DNA from 2 places in the Kitasatospora sp. NPDC029367 genome. Region 1 is predicted to be linked to the other one. Evidence: predicted binding sites of a transcription regulator. Region 1 holds the regulator's gene; the other holds the start of a gene.

Region 1 (3,410 bases):
GTCCATCGTTGAGGACCTACGCGTCCAGGGTTCACCGGTGTCATGTGGATGCCTGGCAGGGAGATGACGCGTAGGTGGCTTGGCATGCCTGTACGACCTGAGGCAACATGTAGCAGACACAGTGCTTCTTTTAATCGTTGACGCAATGCGCGCGAGGAAGGGGTGGACGTATGTCTCGTCTGCGCCGATTTGTCTGCAAGGCCGTATTGATGTCGGTAGTTGGCATGACTGCCCTGGCTGGCGCGCACGAGGCTTTCTCTGGGGCGGCGGTTCACTCTGAGACTGCCGTTGCTGCCAAGGTGATGGGTACGACCCAGGACCTGGACATCGGCTGGGCGTGACCGCGATTCCGACCGCCCGGCTTTCGGGGGTGATCAGATCTGTGGTGGCAGGCTGTGGCTTCCGGTATCTGTCCTTCAGCCCGAAGAGTGTTCGGCGGTGCGGGCCAGTGCATAACCGAGTTGGAACAGCGACTCGACGTTGTACTCCTCTCGCATCTCGGCGATGTGCCGGGCGAGAGTTCGTTCACTGATTCCCAGGCGGCGTGCGATGACCCGGTGGTTGATCCCGGCGAGCATGAGCTCGATGATGGTCTGGCGGAGTCGTGACACGACCTGCTGTGGCACGGCACTGTTGCCGTTGAATTCCAGGGCTCTGTTCCAGCTGGGCTCGAATACTTCCTCGACCAGATAGTTGGCGATCACCGGCTCGAATATGAAAGCCGCCAGTGTCATATCGTCGGCCACCGGTATGACGGCAACCCGCCGGTCTATGACGATGAGGCGGGTGTACGGCTCGTCCAGGGTGCGGAACTGCCCGCCGGCCTTCGCCAGCTTGGCGACGTAATCCCTGGTGGGCTGATGGTAGCGGGTGCTGGCGTGATAGATGGTGCGCATCGACGTTCGGCGATTGAGCGCGATCAGGTCGCGCTCGATCATCGCCGTCAACAACTCGGGTGGGCGCGGCCCGCCCGGTTGAAGGGCAAGGGTCTCCTCGGTACCGGCTGTGAACAGCTGGTCGAGTCGCTGGTTTATCAGAACCTTTCCCCGAACATACTCGATCGCGCCACTACTCTTTTCCGGCGCGTGAAATTCCTGAGAAAGCTCCTGGAGTTCAGCGGGCAACGAAACCGCCCGCGACAGCAGGTCAAGAGCCTGGCGTTGCCAGGTGCCACTCAACCGCGCGGAGAGTTGTGCCGGATCCACGGCGACCAGTTCGCCGCGATCATCGGCGTCGGGCATCAGCAGCCCGACCTCGAGTAGCTCGTTCAAGGCGTTCTGATGGCACGTGGATTCCGCTGCAATGCGCCCGTCGGCCTTGACGATCTCCAAGTAGAGTGCCCGAGCCCCCGGTGTCAGAACGGGAGCCCCACCTGCAGTGGGACCGAGTTGAGCTCGTCCACTCATCTTCGGCTCCTTGCCGTTCTCCGAGGCTGTTCTGGATCTGCCGGCACTGGAGTTTAGATTGCGAATCCAGTGAGGCGTGACCGTGCGGTGTCCGGTCAGCTTGGCAGAGTGTCACTCTCTCACCAAGGCTGAGCCGCCGGCACCCCCCGAACAGGAGGGAGCCGGCGGCTGGTGGTGCGGTGCGGGCCCCGGGTCAGCGCTTGGGGCGCCAGACGACGAGGGCGCTGGACTGGGGGGTGGGGGGCTGATAGGGGACCAGGTCGCGGCGGTAGGAGGCGTGGACGGCGGCCTCGCGCTGCTGGAGGGCGGTGGCGGCGCCCTCGAGGGAGTCGACCAGTTCGGTGATGCGCGACTGGAGGGCGCTGACCTGGTTCTCCAGCTCGATGATCCGCTTGATGCCGGCCAGGTTGATGCCCTCGTCCTGGGAGAGCCGCTGGACCTCGCGCAGCTGCTGGATGTCGCGGGCCGAGTAGCGGCGGCCGCGGCCGGCGGTGCGGTCGGGGCAGACCAGGCCGAGGCGGTCGTACTGGCGCAGGGTCTGCGGGTGGAGCCCGGAGAGTTCGGCGGCGACCGAGATGACGTACACCGGGGTGTCCTCGGTGAGGACGTACTGCGGCGCGGCCGCGGCGCGGCGGGGGCGGCCGCCGGCGGGGTTGCCGGGGAGGCCCTCACCGAGGCCCGGGCCGATCGGGCCGCCCGGACCGATCGGGCCGTTGGCGTTCGCCGGGTCCATCGGGTTCGTCGGGTTCATCGGGTTCGGGGACATCTGGTCGTCACGCTCCCTTCGCCGCCCGGAACAGAGCGGCTCGTGGGTCGTCGGAGGCGGTGGCCTCGCGGTACTGCTCCAGGGCGTCCAGCGCGTCGCCGTCGACGTGCTGGGGGACGACGACCTCGACGGTGACGAGGAGGTCGCCGCGGGTGCCGTCCTTGCGGGTGGCACCCTTGCCGCGGGCGCGCATGGTGAGGCCGTTGGCGCTGCCCGGGGGGAGCTTGAGCTTCACGGCGGGGCCGTTCAGCGTGGGCACCTCGATGGTGGCGCCGAGGGCGGCCTCGGGGAAGGTGACCGGGACGGTGACGGTGAGGTTGTCGCCCTTGCGCCCGAACACCGGGTGGGGGTCGACGTGCACGGTGACGTAGAGGTCACCGGGCTGGCCGCCGCGTTCGCCCTGGGCGCCCTTGCCCTTGAGCCGGATCCGCTGGTCGGCCTGGACACCGGCCGGGATGCGGACCTGCATGGTGCGGGCGGAGCTGGCCCGGCCGCTGCCGTGGCAGTCGGGGCACGGGTCGTCGACGATCATGCCCCGGCCGCGGCAGTCCTTGCAGGGCTCGGAGAGTGCGAAGGCACCCTGGCCGCGGCTGACGGTGCCGGCGCCGACGCAGGTCGGGCAGACCCTGGGGGTGGTGCCGCTCTTGGCACCGGTGCCGTTGCAGAGCCGGCAGGGGGCCTGGCTGGTCATCCGCAGCGGTACGGTCGCGCCGTCGACGGCCTCCTCGAAGGAGAGCGTCACCTCGGTCTCGACGTCGGCGCCGCGCCGGGGCTGGGCCTGCCGGGCGCCGCCGCGGTTGAAGAGTCCGCCGAAGACGTCGCCGAGTCCGCCGCCACCGCCGCCCTGGGTGCCGGTGAAGAGGTCGCCGAAGTCGAAGCCGTAGCTGCCGGCGCCGCCGGGGCCGCCGGTGCGGAAGCCGCCGTTGGCGAAGAGGCTGCGGGCCTCGTCGTACTCCTTGCGGCGCTTCTCGTCGGAGAGGACGTCGTACGCCTCGGAGATGTCCTTGAAGCGCTCCTCGGCCTTGGCGTCGCCCTTGTTCGCGTCCGGGTGGAACTCGCGCGCCAGCTTGCGGTAGGTCTTCTTGATCTCGGTGGCGGTGGCGTCCTTGGGCACGCCGAGGACCTTGTAGTAGTCCTTCTCGACAAAGTCCTTGCCGCTCATGCGCCCACCTCGCTCCGCCCGGAAGCCGCAGAGCGGTTCACGCACCCCTCGATGGTTCGCTCGCTGTGCTCGCTCA
Region 2 (3,410 bases), on a different contig from region 1:
GAAGCCGGGCAGCATGATGTCCAGGACCACCAGGTCCGGCTGCCAGGTGTGGAAGCCGTCCACCGCGCCGGGGCCGTCGTGGGCCACGGCGACCTTGAACCCCTCGGCGCCCAGTCGCGCCGCGATCGACTCGGCGATCGTGGGTTCGTCCTCCACCACCAGCACTCTGCGCTGGCTGCTCACAGTGCCGCCGGTGTTGGGGTTGTCCTGCTGAATTTCTGTCACGGTCACGCCACCGCCCCCAGGGCTGCGGGCCGGCCACCTGTGGGGATGGCGGGGCTCCGCTCGTAGTCTTGTTCCGTCGTGGACTGTGCCGGGTCCGCCGTCCCGTTCGTGCACCGGGGAGTGGCGGACGGATGGTCTTCCGTCCACTCCTCCCACGCACTTCGCAGCGTACGGACAGCGGATGCCTCCCGGCAGGCGGACCGGACGTTTCCGGCCCGCTGGGCCGGCTGTCCGGCCACCCTCGGGCCCACCGCACGAGTGGGCACGGGCCGATACCTTACCCGGCGAATTTTCACTGCGTAACGGTACGTATGCAGTTCAGTTGACGCCAAGTCGCCGGTCAGAGGCCCTACTGACGCGTTAATCGGAAGTAGGTCTGGACCAATGCCGGGAATCCGGCCGGTCCCGCCGTCGACGGTCTTCACGGGCTTTTCTCAGGTGCCTCTCAGAACCTCGACGTAGCGTGGCCGCGACAACGCCCCGCAGGGCGGAATCCGGCCTCCGTGCCGGGGCGTCGGGTGCCTCCGGGCGCCGTGCGGCTGCGGGTGTGGGAGCGGAGGCGTCATGGCTGGACTGCGGTGGGGTGCCGGCGGGCGCGCGCCTTCGGGGGCGCCGTACGGAATGCTTCCGGGCCGGCTGCGCGGCGGTGCCGTCGAATGGCTGCTGGAACGCGTGCCGACACCGCGGCGTACTCCGTTCACGATCGGATATCTCGCGGTCGTCGGAGCCACCTCGACCTTCGCCGGGATCGCCGATCCGGAACTCGTCCGGCGTTTGCAGGAAGCTTCCAGCTCCGACGGCCACAACCTGCTCGAGCACCCGCTGCGCGCCCTGCTGCTCAGCGGCTTCTGGGTGGCCGGGGGATCGTGGCTGCCCTACCTGTGGGGGTTCGCCCTCACCCTGGCCCCGTTGGAGCGCCGGGTCGGGCCGGCTCGGACGGCGGCGGTGCTCGCCGCCGGGCACGTCGCGGCCACCCTGCTCTCCCAGGGCGTGGTGATCACCGCGGTGGAGACCGGACGGCTGGCCCCGGCCGCGATGGACCAGCTGGACATCGGCGTCAGCTACGGCGTGCTCGCCTGCCTGGGCGCGGCGGCCGGGGCGCTGCCGCCGCGCGCGCGGGCGGTGGCGCTGGCCGGCGTCGGGCTGATGCTCGTCCAGCAGATCGCCACCCAGAAGGACCTGGTCACGGCGGTGGGGCACCCGGCCGCGCTGCTCACCGGGATGGCGCTGGGGCGCCGGCTGGACCGGATCGAGCGGCGCCCGCCCGGGCCGCGGTCGCGTCCGGCGCGGCTGCGGGCGGTCGGTTCCGCCGCTTCCCTGTCCGCCTCCTCGGCGCTCTCCTCGGTCGTCTCCCCGGTCGTCTCCCTGGCCGCCGCGGCGGTGCGGGCCGGGCGGCGACCGTCCACCGCGCGCTGACGCCGGGGCCCTCTTGGGCCGTTCTTTCCGCTTCCTTTTGACGGCGCCTCCTCCCGGCCGTTCCGGTGACGACGCCGTTCGCTCACGGCGAACAAGATGCGGGGAACAACTGGCGCTCGTGAATCCTTAGTCAGGTCGACTCAAGTTCACTGACCGGGGAGAGATCATGGCATCGACGTCCACACCGCTCACCCTGCCCGTGCTGCCCCTCGACGACGAGGTGGTGCTCCCGGGCATGGTCGTCCCGCTGGACCTCAAGGACACCGAGGTGCGTGCCGCGGTCGAGGCCGCCCGTGCCGCGGCCGCCGGCTCCGGCAAGCCCCAGGTCCTGCTGGTCCCGCGGGTGGACGGCTCGTACGCGGCGGCCGGCACGCTGGCCACCGTCGAGCAGGTCGGCCGGCTGGCCGACGGCCCGGGCACGATCGGGCAGCCGGCGGCGCTGGTGCGCGCCGTGCGCCGGGTCCGGATCGGGGTCGGCACCACCGGCCCCGGCGCCGCCCTCTGGGTGGAGACCACACCGTTCCAGGAGTCCTCGGTCGGCATGCCGGTGGCCGGGCGGGCCGCCGAGCTGGTCAAGGAGTACAAGGCGCTGTCCACCCAGTGGCTGCGCAAGCGCGGCGCCTGGCAGATCGTCGACCGGGTGGCGCAGATCGAGGGCGTCGGCGAGCTCGCCGACAACATCGGCTACGCGCCCTTCGCCACCGCCGAGCAGAAGCTCAAGGTGCTGCTGGAGGCCGACCAGGTCGCCCGCCTGGAGTACGCGCTCACCCTGCTGCGCGACCACCTCGCCGAGGAGGAGGTCAACGACACCATCCGCAAGGACGTCGAGGAGGGCGTGGCCAAGCAGCAGAAGGAGTTCCTGCTCCGCCGCCAGCTGGAGGCCGTCCGCAAGGAGCTGGCCGAGCTGAACGGTGACCCGGCCGACGAGGAGGGCGACTACCGCGCCCGGGTCGAGGCCGCCGACCTGCCCGAGAAGGTCCGCGAGGCCGCGCTCAAGGAGGTCGACAAGCTGGAGCGCTCCTCCGACCAGTCGCCCGAGGGCTCCTGGATCCGCACCTGGCTGGACACCGTCCTGGAGCTGCCCTGGAGCGAGCGCAGCGAGGACGCGTACGACATCGCCGCCGCCCGCGCCGTGCTCGACGCCGACCACGCCGGCCTGGCCGACGTGAAGGACCGCATCGTCGAGTACCTCGCGGTGCGCAAGCGCCGGGCCGACCAGGGGCTCGGGCTGGTCGGCGGCCGCCGGGGCGGCGCGGTGCTGGCCCTGGTCGGGCCGCCCGGCGTCGGCAAGACCTCGCTCGGCGAGAGCGTGGCCCGCGCCATGGGCCGCAGCTTCGTCCGGGTCGCGCTCGGCGGCGTCCGGGACGAGGCCGAGATCCGCGGCCACCGGCGCACCTACGTCGGCGCGCAGCCCGGCCGGCTGGTGCGGGCGATCAAGGAGGCCGGCTCGATGAACCCGGTCGTCCTGCTCGACGAGATCGACAAGGTCGGCTCCGACTACCGGGGCGACCCGGCCGCCGCCCTGCTGGAGGTGCTGGACCCGGCGCAGAACCACACCTTCCGGGACCACTACCTGGAGGTCGAGCTCGACCTCTCCGACGTGGTCTTCCTCGCCACCGCCAACGTGCTGGAGGCCATCCCCGAGCCGCTGCTCGACCGGATGGAGCTGGTCCGGCTGGACGGCTACACCGAGGACGAGAAGGTCGTCATCGCCCGCGACCACCTGCTCCCGCGCCAGCTGGAGAAGGCCGGCCTCGGCGGCGAGCAGG

What was found. Region 1 encodes HspR, which represses chaperone genes until heat shock. Its sites were predicted from a motif close to TTGAGNNNNNNNNNCTCAA; they were not measured.
Region 2: a site for HspR is predicted at 1,767-1,785, ahead of lon (endopeptidase La). Genes of this name have one in related genera too.

The regions. Positions count from the first base shown of each region.
Region 1 covers NZ_JBVHYH010000008.1:125,805-129,214, forward strand. The annotation lists gene ACZ4W5_RS07455 (helix-turn-helix domain-containing protein) at 417-1,331, opposite strand; gene ACZ4W5_RS07460 (heat shock protein transcriptional repressor HspR) at 1,600-2,139, opposite strand; gene dnaJ (molecular chaperone DnaJ) at 2,180-3,334, opposite strand.
Region 2 covers NZ_JBVHYH010000003.1:79,730-83,139, forward strand. The annotation lists gene ACZ4W5_RS03600 (response regulator transcription factor) at 1-225, opposite strand, end outside; gene ACZ4W5_RS03605 (rhomboid-like protein) at 790-1,641, shown strand; gene lon (endopeptidase La) at 1,808-3,410, shown strand, end outside.